2 regions of the Bradyrhizobium sp. SZCCHNPS1003 genome follow, and region 1 is predicted to be linked to the other one. Evidence: predicted binding sites of a transcription regulator. Region 1 holds the regulator's gene; the other holds the start of a gene.

What was found. The regulator LexA, encoded in region 1, represses DNA repair genes until DNA is damaged. The targets are predictions, from matches to a motif close to TGTTCNNNNTGTGTTCNG.
Region 2: the regulator LexA is predicted to act here: its motif matches at 2,481-2,498, upstream of QX126_RS20555 (helicase-related protein).

The regions. Positions count from the first base shown of each region.
Region 1 covers NZ_JAUHIU010000003.1:315,876-321,573, forward strand. Annotated here, with positions in the region: gene QX126_RS07360 (LysR family transcriptional regulator) at 1-634, shown strand, start outside; gene glp (gephyrin-like molybdotransferase Glp) at 867-2,078, shown strand; gene lexA (transcriptional repressor LexA) at 2,285-2,983, shown strand; gene QX126_RS07375 (hypothetical protein) at 3,243-3,683, shown strand; gene QX126_RS07380 (ComEC/Rec2 family competence protein) at 4,078-5,698, opposite strand, start outside.
Region 2 covers NZ_JAUHIU010000012.1:56,899-62,596, reverse strand. Annotated here, with positions in the region: gene QX126_RS20570 (DUF2235 domain-containing protein) at 1-120, opposite strand, end outside; gene rpmB (50S ribosomal protein L28) at 462-770, opposite strand; gene QX126_RS20560 (DUF3108 domain-containing protein) at 1,411-2,190, shown strand; gene QX126_RS20555 (helicase-related protein) at 2,639-5,698, shown strand, end outside.

The DNA of each region.
Region 1 (5,698 bases):
GGGATTTTCAAGTGAGGTCGAGCTGCTGCTGATCCCCGAGCTCACCGCGGTGCTCCGTCGAACGGCGCCCGGCGTGCGGCTTCTCAGCCGGCCGACCGAGCGCAACGAAGTGCATCGCCTGCTCGACGACGGAGCCTTGGATGTCGCGGTCGGCTGCTTCGACGCCGTCGCACAGCGGCACAGATCCCAGCTCCTGTTCGAGCAGGCGCTGAGCTGCGTCTACAATCCAAAGCGCATCGCGATGAAAACGCCGATCAGCCTCGCCGACTATCTGTCGCTTCCGCACGCGCTGGTGACGCTGACCAACAGCCTGCAGGGCTGTCTGGAGGCGGCGCTGGATGAGATCGGGACCGAGCTCAACGTGGTCTCAGCCTCCTCGGAATTCCTCAGCGTGCTGGCGACGGTCGCCGCATCACCGGTGATCACGACGATACCGACCAGGATGGCAAAGCTCTACGGGCCGCGATTTGGGCTGACGCTCTGTCCCGCGCCGTTGAAGCTGCGGCTGCCGGCCGTCTCGATGGTCTGGCCGCTGCAGCTCGATCGTGATGCAGCATCGGTCTGGCTGCGGAACATGGTGGCGGATATCCTGCACACGACCGAGCGCGCCGCCTGTCGCGCGGCTGCTGGATAGAACGCGGGGCGGGAGCTAATCGGAACGGCGCATCGGCCAACGCCTTGGCACTGCGGTCGACCTTCTGCGCACTGATTGCAGGGTTTCTCGCGCGATCGTGAGGCAGCGGCCCGGACGCGGCCAACATCAGACGGTCAGAACGCAGGGAGCGGCCTAGGCCCTTGGCCGCGCTGTGCGCGTTCGGTTAGAAGGCGACTCATTCGATCTGCCGTCTCCGTCCGAAGGAACTCTCATGGCCCTGATGCCGGTGTCCGATGCGTTGTCCGCCGTGCTCGCCGGCGCCGAGCCGCTGGCCGAGGAGCTGGTGACGCTGGACGAGGCCCATCACCGCATCCTGGCCCGCGACCTCGCGGCGCTGCGGACGCAGCCGCCCGAGGCGATGTCGGCGATGGACGGCTACGCCGTACGCGCGGCGGACGCAGCCCAGGCCAAGGTGCGGCTGAGGGTGATCGGCGAGGTCGCGGCGGGGCGGCCGTTCGATCGCGTGGTCGGACCCGGCGAGGCGGCGCGCATCTTCACTGGTGGCGTTGTCCCTGAGGGCGCCGACGCGGTGGTGATCCAGGAGGACACGATCGCCGAAGATGGCCACGTCGTCATCACCGAGGCCGCGATCAAGGGCCGGCACATTCGGCCCGCGGGCGTCGACTTCCACCAGGGCATGGTGCTGCTGAAGGCGGGCCGCCGGCTCAGCGACCGCGACCTGTCGCTGGCGGCCAGCATGAATCATCCGGCACTGCCGGTGCGGTGCCGGCCGAAGGTGGCGCTGCTCGCCACCGGCGACGAGCTCGTGATGCCGGGCTCGACGCCCGGCCCGGGCCAGATCGTCTATTCCAACGGCTACGCCCTGCGGGCGCTGGTGCGCAGCGAGGGCGCGACACCGATCGATCTCGGCATCGCCGCGGATACGATGGAGGCCACGGTCGCCGGGATCCGGCGGGCGCGCGAGGCCAAGGCCGACATCCTGATCACGACCGGCGGCGCCTCGGTCGGCGATCACGACCTCGTCAAGCAGGCGCTCGAAGCCGAGGGCATCGAGATGGCGTTCTGGAAGATCGCGATGCGGCCGGGCAAGCCGATGATGCACGGACGGCTCGGCGACATGAGGGTGATCGGACTGCCCGGCAATCCGGTGTCGTCCTATGTCTGCGCCATCCTGTTCCTGGTGCCGCTGATTCGGCGGCTGCTCGGCCGTGACGAAGCTCGCATGCCACGCGAGACCGCCCTGCTCGGCCGCGAGCTCGGGGCGAACGATTCGCGCGAGGACTATCTGCGGGCGCAGCTCGAAGAGCGCGCCGACGGCACCCTGATCGCAACGCCGGTGACGCAGCAGGATTCGTCGCTGCTCGGCAATCTCGCGCTCTCGCAGGCGCTGGTGATCCGGCGGGCGTATGCGCCGAAGGCCGCCGCCGGCAGCCCGTGCGAGATCCTGCGCCTGCCGAGCTAGGCCGTTTCCCCCGGCAAAGCCCGGTCCGTTCACTACAATTTAAGGATTGCGGAACACACATCGAACATATAGTGTCCGTTCATGATTTGTTTTTAGTATGTTGCGGGCGACGCGATGATGGTCCGACTCCAAGGCGCTCTCAGCCGGTTTGTGCTCAAGGCGCAGCTCCTGGACTCGGACGACAACAAACTGGGGACCAGGTCGAGATGCTGACGCGCAAACAGTACGAACTTCTGCGGTTCATCAACGAGCGGCTCAAGGAAGCCGGCGTGCCGCCGTCCTTCGACGAGATGAAGGATGCGCTCGATCTGCGCTCGAAGTCCGGCATTCATCGCCTGATCACGGCGCTCGAGGAGCGCGGCTTCATCCGCCGGCTGCCCAACCGCGCCCGCGCGATCGAGGTGATCAAGCTGCCCGAGCTGTCACAGGCCGCCAACAACCGCCGCGGCTTCACCCCATCGGTGATCGAGGGCAATCTCGGCAAGGTGCGCACCAGCACTCCCGCGCTGGACGATGGCGAGCGCCCCGTCGCAGTGCCGGTGATGGGCCGCATCGCCGCCGGTACCCCGATCGAGGCGCTACAGACGCGCAGCCACACCATCAGCGTGCCTGCCGACATGCTCGGCAACGGCGATCACTATGCGCTTGAGGTGCGCGGCGACTCCATGGTCGATGCCGGCATCCTCGACGGGGACATGGCGCTGATCCAGCGCAACGAGACCGCCGACACCGGCGACATCGTGGTAGCGCTGATCGACGATGAGGAAGCGACGTTGAAGCGCTTCCGCCGCCGCGGCGCATCGATCGCGCTGGAGCCGGCCAACACCGCCTACGAGGTGCGCATCCTGCCGCCCAACCGGGTGAAGATCCAAGGCAAGCTGGTCGGGCTGTATCGCAAGTACTGATCGCGGACGCGATCGGTCGATCGGCGGCGAGCGCACGCGCTTCTCCGCCGATCGAAATTGGTCACGCGCGAATGCACCTCAGGATGTGCAGCGCGGCATGCTCAAACGCTTGTGATCGCCCGCGGGCGCACGCGGTGCAGATCAGCGCAGAATTGCCGTGAAGCGCGCGCTAACATCACCATCGATGTCCACTCTGATAGAGGCCTGCGCCTGTCCGGGGGGAGCGTGGGTCGGCTATCTCTCAACGAGGAGCGATCCGATGTGTGACTACAGCCTCCATGCGGTTGCGTCCCGTCCCGCCAAGGTCGGCGAGACGTTGATCTCGACGACGTTTCGCGGCACCGCCACCCGCGGCTTCGCCCTCGAGAGCGAGCCGACCGTCGCAGTCTGCATGCTGCCCGGCACCGAGTTGGCATTTGTCGAGGACGTCCGCTACGACAGCCGCTGGCTCTGGACCCGGACGATCCGCGAGCGCGTCGCGAAGTTCAACAGCATCGAGACGCACATCCCCGATCGCCATCACGACGCGATCGAATTCGCCGACGGCCGCCACGTGCTGGTGACCCAGCTCTGCGAGGGCCAGCGCGTCACCGTGCTACAATTGCCGGTCAGCAAGCAGCCGGCCGAGCGCCGCCCGGGCATGGCGGAGGACGTTCCGGCTTCGCAGGCCACACCGATTCGCCGCATCAGCATCACCTGAGCGCCTGCGCGTCCGCATTTCTCTCGGTCATGAGCGAGCTTTCGGCCGGGGGAGATTTGGTTTCTGCAAGCGCAAGGTCCTTTCGGGCGAACCTCACGCTCCGGCATCGCATCGAATAGGAACGACATCCCTCGGCCGGCATTGTGTGCCGGGGGAGCTTGCCGCCGCGGTCAACAAGATCGATTGGAACAAGGCCGACCGGATCACCGAGCCCGGCCGCTACATGCTTCCGTTCGGATGGCTAACGGTCACGGTTGATGACATCGCCGTCTGGCAACGATATCCGGGCGCTGCGTTCACGCTGGTCGAAGGTCCCTCGCTGTTCGATGGACCCGACGCCACCGAGTATCATCTCAGCACGTTGTATCATCTCAGCACGTTCGAGCTCCGGCGCTCAATCCTGCTCGCCCTGCTCCGTCTCCGGCGGCGTCGCGTCCTGAAGCCGCGACACCGGCGCACGCGGCGTCAGCGTCGTGTCGAACTCGCCGGCCTCGGCGGGCGCCGGCCACCACGGGCGGTCGGTGCCGCCGGCGCGCACCGGCGTGACGGAGAAGCCGGTGCCCCGCTGCACCAGCATCAAGGCGCCCTGCTGCTGCAGGCGCTGGCGATCGATGACGGCCGCCGCGCAGGATGACGGCGCGGCGCGCGTGGTGACGATCAGCGCGGCACGGGCGCAATCATCGTCGAGCGCCTCGGCGCGCAGGGTCAAGGCGGCGAATCGGCCGTCGGCCATCGCGACCACGCAGCCCGCCTCGTCGCAGGAGACGCCATCGGCGAGCGATGAATCCGCCGGCAGCCGGGCATCGGCGTCGGCCGCGAGCCACTCCTTGGTGGCGAACACGTCCTTGCCGGTGCGCATCACATGCAGGCGTCCGTCACGACCGCGCACCGCCACCGCACGCCCATCGCCGGCGATCAGGACATCGGGCAGCGGCGTCGTGGCGGCCCACGCGGTGGCCACCACGAGCCCGACGGCACCCGACCAGCGCAGCGGTGTGCGCAGCAGGCCGATCAGGATGACGCCGAGGCTGGCCAGGATCAGCGGACCGATGCCGAAGCCCGGGATGCGCCCGACCGCGCCAGGCAGCGCCGCCACCCAGCGCGTCACCGCGATCATCCAGTCGATGCCGAGGCCCATCAGCGTCCACCAGGGACCGTCGAGCCCGAACGGCGCCGCCAGCAGGCCGAGCAGTCCGGCGGGCATCACCAGCACCGAAACCACCGGCATCGCCGCGAGATTGGCGAGCACGCCATAGGGCGTGACGCGATGGAAGTGGAACGCGGCATAGGGCGTGGTCGCAAGCCCCGCGATCAGCGAGGCCAGCAGCAGCATCGCAAGCTCGCGGCCGCCCCACAGCGCGATGCGCTGCGCCGTGGAGCTGTCCGGCGTCGCAAACAGTTTGGGCAGGCCGAACTGCACCAGCGCGACCAGGCCGAGCGTCGCCGCGAACGACATCTGGAAGCTCGGATGCACCAGCGCTTCGGGTGCCGCGATCAGCACGATCATCGCCGCGACCGCGAGCGTGCGGAAGGTGACGGCGCGGCGATCGACCGTGACCGCGATCAGCACCACGGCCGTCATGAAGAACGATCTCTGCGTCGCGACCTCCGCGCCCGACAGCAGCAGGTAGAACGCCGCCGCGACCAGCGCCGCCGCGGCCGCCCATTTCTTGATCGGATGGCTGATAGTGAGGCCGGGGATCAGCGCAAGCAGCGCGCGCACGGCGAAGAACACGACGCCGGCGACGACGGCCATGTGATAGCCTGAGATCGACAGCACGTGGCCGAGGCCGGAGACGAACATCGCATCGTTGACATCGGGCGTGATGGCGTCGCGCCGGCCGGTCAGCAGCGCGGTGGCGATGGCGCGCTCATCGCCCGTCAGGCGGGCGCGGATGCGTGCGTCGATCGCATCGCGCAGGCCCTGCATGGCCGCCGCATAGCCCAGGCCGAAGCCGGCGGCCTGCGGCGGCGTCGCCGTCGTGATCGCGCCCATCACGAAGCCGGAGGCGCCG
Region 2 (5,698 bases), on a different contig from region 1:
GGCCTGGAGTGGCGTCGTCTTGTCGGTCTTGCGCAGGCAGCGATAGAGCTTGAGCACGTTCGAGATGTTTTCGCTGATCTCGTTGCCGGTGCCGTCGCAGCAGATGACAATATTCTTCATGACAAAGGAATGTCCGCGATAATGCTACCGCAACGAGTGTAGAGCATCGGGCTGGTGTTGGGGAGGTCGGTTCCTATGGCACTTCGTCTGGGTCGCTGTTGCGCGCCGCGCGACGGACATAGCGAAGTGATCGAATGGCGCCGCCGTACGAACGGATGGTCACTCGACGTGTCCGGTCGCCCCGCGCCGGCTGCCGTGTCCAGAGTTGTCGGCTGGTCACGGCATCCGCAAGCAAAACGGCCGGATCTCTCGATCCGGCCGTTTCGACATCTCGCTTCGCTCGAAGCCCCGCCTGTGACGCGTCCGGCTTCTGCATCAATCGTGGATTTCGGCTTGCTCTCTCAGCTCGCCTTGGCGACCGGGGCAGCGTCCGCCGCTTTCTTCTCGATGGCGCGCTTCAGCTCCAGCGCGCGCGGCGACAGCGCCGCAGCGTTGGCCTTGAGCAGATAGGCGTCGAGGCCGCCATTGTGGTCGACGCTCTTGAGCGCGTTGGTCGAGACGCGCAGGCGCACGTTGCGGCCGAGTACATCCGAGATGAAGGTCACATTGCACAGGTTCGGCAGGAAGCGCCGCTTGGTCTTGATATTGGAGTGGCTGACCTTGTGGCCAACCTGGGGGCCCTTGGCCGTCAGTTCACAGCGCCGCGACATGGCAGTAAATCCTCTCTCATCCCCGCACCCTTCGTCCGCCTGTGTCGGCGGGCCGCGGGGGTCCAAAACTCGTCCAGCTCGTCTCTGGGAGATGCGGTCCTATAGGGGGGATGCGGCTTTTCGTCAAGGTTTTGAGGGATGGGGCCGGTGGCACCTTGCCACGCGCCGAATCGCAGGGCTGCCTCGCTTCACGGCGGCGGTATTTGCGCCCGCGGCACGGCGTCCGGCCATAGGCGTCCGCATGGCCGTTTTTCTCTGAAAGACGTCGTACAATCAACATCATAGCCGATCGCCGGAGACCACATAAAGGGCGTATTCGGGCGTGATGAGTGGACGCTCGCGCGATGGCGCGTCAAACCGGCCCGTCGAGCCCGGCGGATTGCAGGGGCTCACGGGGAGTTTGGGCCGCCCGATGCGGCTTCGCCGGAAGCGGAGCCGGACGTAAAGCGCTGGACAATCGGCCAGGATGTGACCGGTTCGCGTTGTTCAGGAGCGTTTTTGGCGTAAGTAACAGCAGTGGCGCGGCACAGGGGCCGGGGCCCGACAAGCGGATCGGCAGGACCATTTCGACGTGACCAACAGCACGGCCTTCTTCCGTTTCCGGCGCCTGGCGGTGGCCGGCTCCATCGCGGCGCTCCTGCTGCTGGCCCCCCACGGCGCCTGGGCACAGGCCCGGCTGGACGCCCAATATGAGGCTTCGCTGGCTGGCATCCCCGTCGGCAAGGGCACCTGGGCGGTCGAAATCGGGGATGATCAGTATGGCGCCGCAGCTCAGGGCGGCACCGCGGGCCTGCTCAAGAGCTTCTCCCAAGGATCGGGCACCGGGTCGGTGCAGGGGCGCGTCGTCAACGGCGCCCTGGTCGGGCAGAGCTACCAGGCCTCGACCACCACGGGAAAGAAGTCCGAGCAGATCCGCATCAATCTGCAGAACGGCACCGTGAAGGATTTCGCCATCGAGCCGACGCCGCCGGTCGATCCCGACCGCATTCCGGTAACGGATGCCCACAAGCGCGGCGTGCTCGATCCGATGACGGCCTCGCTGGTGCGGGTGCCGGGCAATGGCGAGCTGCTGTCGCCGGACTCGTGCCGCGGCGCTGCGCCCGTGTTCGACGGCCGCATGCGCTACGAGCTCAAGCTCGACTACAAGCGCATGGAGAACGTCAAGGCGGACAAAGGCTATCGTGGTCCGGCGCTGGTCTGCGCGGTCTACTTCACGCCGGTCGCGGGTTACATCCCGGACCGGCCGGTGATCAAATATCTCGCCCAGGCCCGCAACATGGAGATCTTCTTCGTGCCGCTCGCGGGCACGCGCATCCTGGTGCCGTTCCGGGTCGTGATTCCGACCTCTTTCGGCAAGGCGATGCTCGAGGCGACCTCCTTCATCACCCAGGCCTCGCCGCACGTCGCGAAAACGCAGTAGCGCGCGGCGGAATCCTCGTTGTCCGGCCGGCGCCGTCATTGCGAGGCCGCCCGGAAAGCCAGCATGTGTGATCCGGCGCGCGGCCTGAACGACGGCTCGCGTGAATCCGTTTGACTCTTCGCCGATTCTGATTCGACTCGGGCCTGCTCGAAACAGCGCCAGTTCCCTCGCGAAAGCGTTGCTTGTCGAGACTGTGAAAACTTGATCTAGTGCTGCCTTGATCGCGCGGCGCGAGATGTTGCGGTGAACGAAGCCGGAAAGGCGCTGGAGTCAGCGATTCGGGCGTGATTCGTTCTCAAGGCGTTCCGAAGCTTAAGCTGCGTCCCTATATGCGTAGCAATGTGACACAGGTGTGAGGATCGCAGCCTCTCAGAACGACGATAATTCCAGCATCCATCGCGCCTGACCCGCGCGCCTGCAACGCCGGCCTCGAGACCCAATTTAACGAATGGCTTTTTCGTCTTCTTCGGCAGCCTCGCCTTTCGAGCGCGCGTCCGACCGTGCTCCCGGAAGCGGCGTCACCGCCGTGCTCGGCCCCACCAACACCGGCAAGACGCATCTGGCGATCGAGCGCATGCTCGCGCATTCCTCCGGCATCATCGGACTGCCGCTGCGGCTGCTCGCGCGCGAGGTCTACAACAAGATCGCCGATCGCGTCGGCAGCGAGGCCGTTGCGCTGATCACCGGCGAGGAGAAGATCAAGCCGAAGAACCCGCGCTACTGGGTGTCGACCGTCGAGGCGATGCCCAGGGATCTCGACGTGTCGTTCCTCGCCGTCGACGAGATCCAGATCGCCGCCGATCTCGAGCGCGGCCACGTCTTCACCGACCGCATCCTCAACCGGCGGGGCCGTGACGAGACGCTGCTGCTCGGGGCTGCGACGATGCGCCCCATCATCGAGCGGCTGCTGCCGGGCGTATCGACCGTGACGCGGCCGCGGCTGTCGCAGCTCGAATTCGCCGGCGACCGCAAGATCACGCGACAGCCGCGCCGGACTGCCATCGTGGCCTTCTCTGCCGACGAGGTCTACGCCATCGCCGAGCTGATCCGCCGTCAGCATGGCGGCGCCGCTGTGGTCCTGGGATCGCTGTCGCCGCGAACCCGCAACGCGCAGGTGGCGATGTTCCAGAACGGCGACGTCGACTATCTCGTCGCCACCGACGCGATTGGCATGGGGCTCAACCTCGACGTCGACCACGTCGCCTTCGCGTCCGACCGCAAGTATGACGGCTATCAGTTCCGCCGGCTCACGCCGTCGGAGTTTGCCCAGATCGCGGGCCGTGCCGGACGGGCGACGCGCAACGGCACGTTCGGCACCACCGGGCGTTGTGCGCCGTTCGAGCCCGAGCTGGTCAATGCGCTCCAGAACCACACCTTCGATACCGTGAAGGTGCTGCAATGGCGGAACTCCAGGCTTGATTTCGCGTCCTTGAGCGCGCTTCAGGTCTCATTGGCGATCGCGCCGGGGCATGAGGCGCTGACGCGCGCGCCGATCGCGGAGGATCTGCGCGTGCTCGATCATGCCGCGCGCGACGCCGAGGTGCGCGACATGGCGCATGGCGCGGCCGCGGTCGAGCGTCTCTGGGAGACCTGCCAGATCCCCGATTATCGCAGGCTGTCGCCGGCCGCCCATGCGGAGCTGGTGACCACCGTGTTCGGCTTCCTGATGCAGAAGGGGCGTATTCCGGACGCCTGGTACGCCGCACAGGTCGATCAGGCCGACCGCGTCGATGGCGACATCGACACGCTGTCGGGGCGGATTGCACAGATTCGTACCTGGACCTTCGTGGCCAACCGGCCAGACTGGCTGCGCGACCCTGATTATTGGCAGGGGATTACCCGCGAGCTCGAAAATAAATTGTCAGACGCCCTTCATGAACGGCTCACGGAGCGTTTCGTTGATCGTCGTACCAGTGTATTGATGCGGCGCCTGCGGGAGAACAGTGTTTTGAATACGGAAATCGGCAAGACCGGCGAAGTGATCGTTGAAGGGCACGCGATCGGCCGTCTGGATGGATTCACCTTCGCGCCCGACGCCGCCGAAGCCGGCTCGGAGGCCAAGGCCTTGCAGGCTGCTGCCCAGAAGGCGCTGGCCGGCGAGATCGAGGCGCGCGCCGAGAAGCTGTCCAGCGCGCCCGACGAGCACATCGTGCTCACCGCCGACGGCACGGTGCGCTGGACCGGCGACGCGGTCGCGAAGCTGGTCGCGGCCGACGACGCTCTGCATCCGCGCCTGCGCATCATCGCCGACGAGCGGCTGACGGGTGCTGCGCGTGACAAGGTGCAGGCGCGGCTCGATCTCTGGCTGAAGACGCATATCGAGAAGCTGCTCGGCCCGCTGTTCGAATTGTCCAAGGCCGAGGACATCACCGGTATCGGCCGCGGCATCGCGTTCCAACTGGTGGAGGCGCTCGGCGTCATCGAGCGCGCCAAGATCGCGGCCGAGATGAAGGATCTCGACCAGCCGTCGCGCGCCACGTTGCGCAAATATGGCGTGCGCTTCGGCGCCTATCACATCTACGTCCCGGCGCTGCTCAAGCCGGCGGCGCGCGCGCTCGCTGCGCTGCTGTGGGCCGAGAAGCAGGGCAATGTCGACATGTCCGCGCTGACCGGCGCGCAGCATCTGGCGAGCTCGGGCCGGACCTCGTTCCCGGTCGACAAGGCGCTGCCGCGCGATGCCTATCGCGTGCTCGGCTACAAGCAGGCGGGCGAGCGCGCGGTGCGCGTCGACATCCTGGAGCGGCTGGCCGACCTGATTCGTCCCGCCCTGGCCTGGCGCGACAATGCACCGGGCGAAAAGCCCGCCGGCGCCTTCGACGGCCGCGGCTTCGTGGTGACGCAGGCGATGACCTCGCTCACCGGCTCGGCCGGCGAGGACTTCGCCTCGATCCTGCGCGCGCTCGGCTATCGCATGGAGAAGCGTCCGCCCCTGCCGCCCAAGCCGATTGAGAAGCCCGTCGAGGCTGCTGCTGCCGAGGCTGCTGCTGTGGAAACCGCTCCGGCTGAGTCGGCAGAAGCGCAGGCCGTGCCGGGCGAGGACCTCGCGCCTGTCGCCGGCGAGCCGGCCGACGAGCAGGTTCCTACCGTCGCGGAGGCCGCCGTCGCTCCGGTGACCGAGCAGACCGTCGCCGTGCCCGCGGCGGTCGGCGAGGAGCAGGCGGAAACCGCGTCGGTGTCGGCCCTGGCATCGCTGCCGACCGTCGATTTCGTCACGCCGGATGCGGCGGACGAGGCGTCCGTGGCCGAGACGGTTGCCGAAAGCGTCGTCGCCGAGGCGGAAACCGCCGTTGCTGCGGATGCGCCGCAGCCAGAAGCCGCTGAGGTCGTCGCGCACGAGGCAGCAAGCATCGGCGATGCTTCGGCTGAAGCTGCCGGGACTGAAGCTGCTGCTGGATCTACCGCGACCGCGGCTTCTCCGGCCGAGGCCGCTGCTGCCGCCGAGCCCGTCCTGGTCGAGGTCTGGCGGCCGGGCGGGCGCTCGGAGGAGCGCAGGCCGCGCCACGACCAT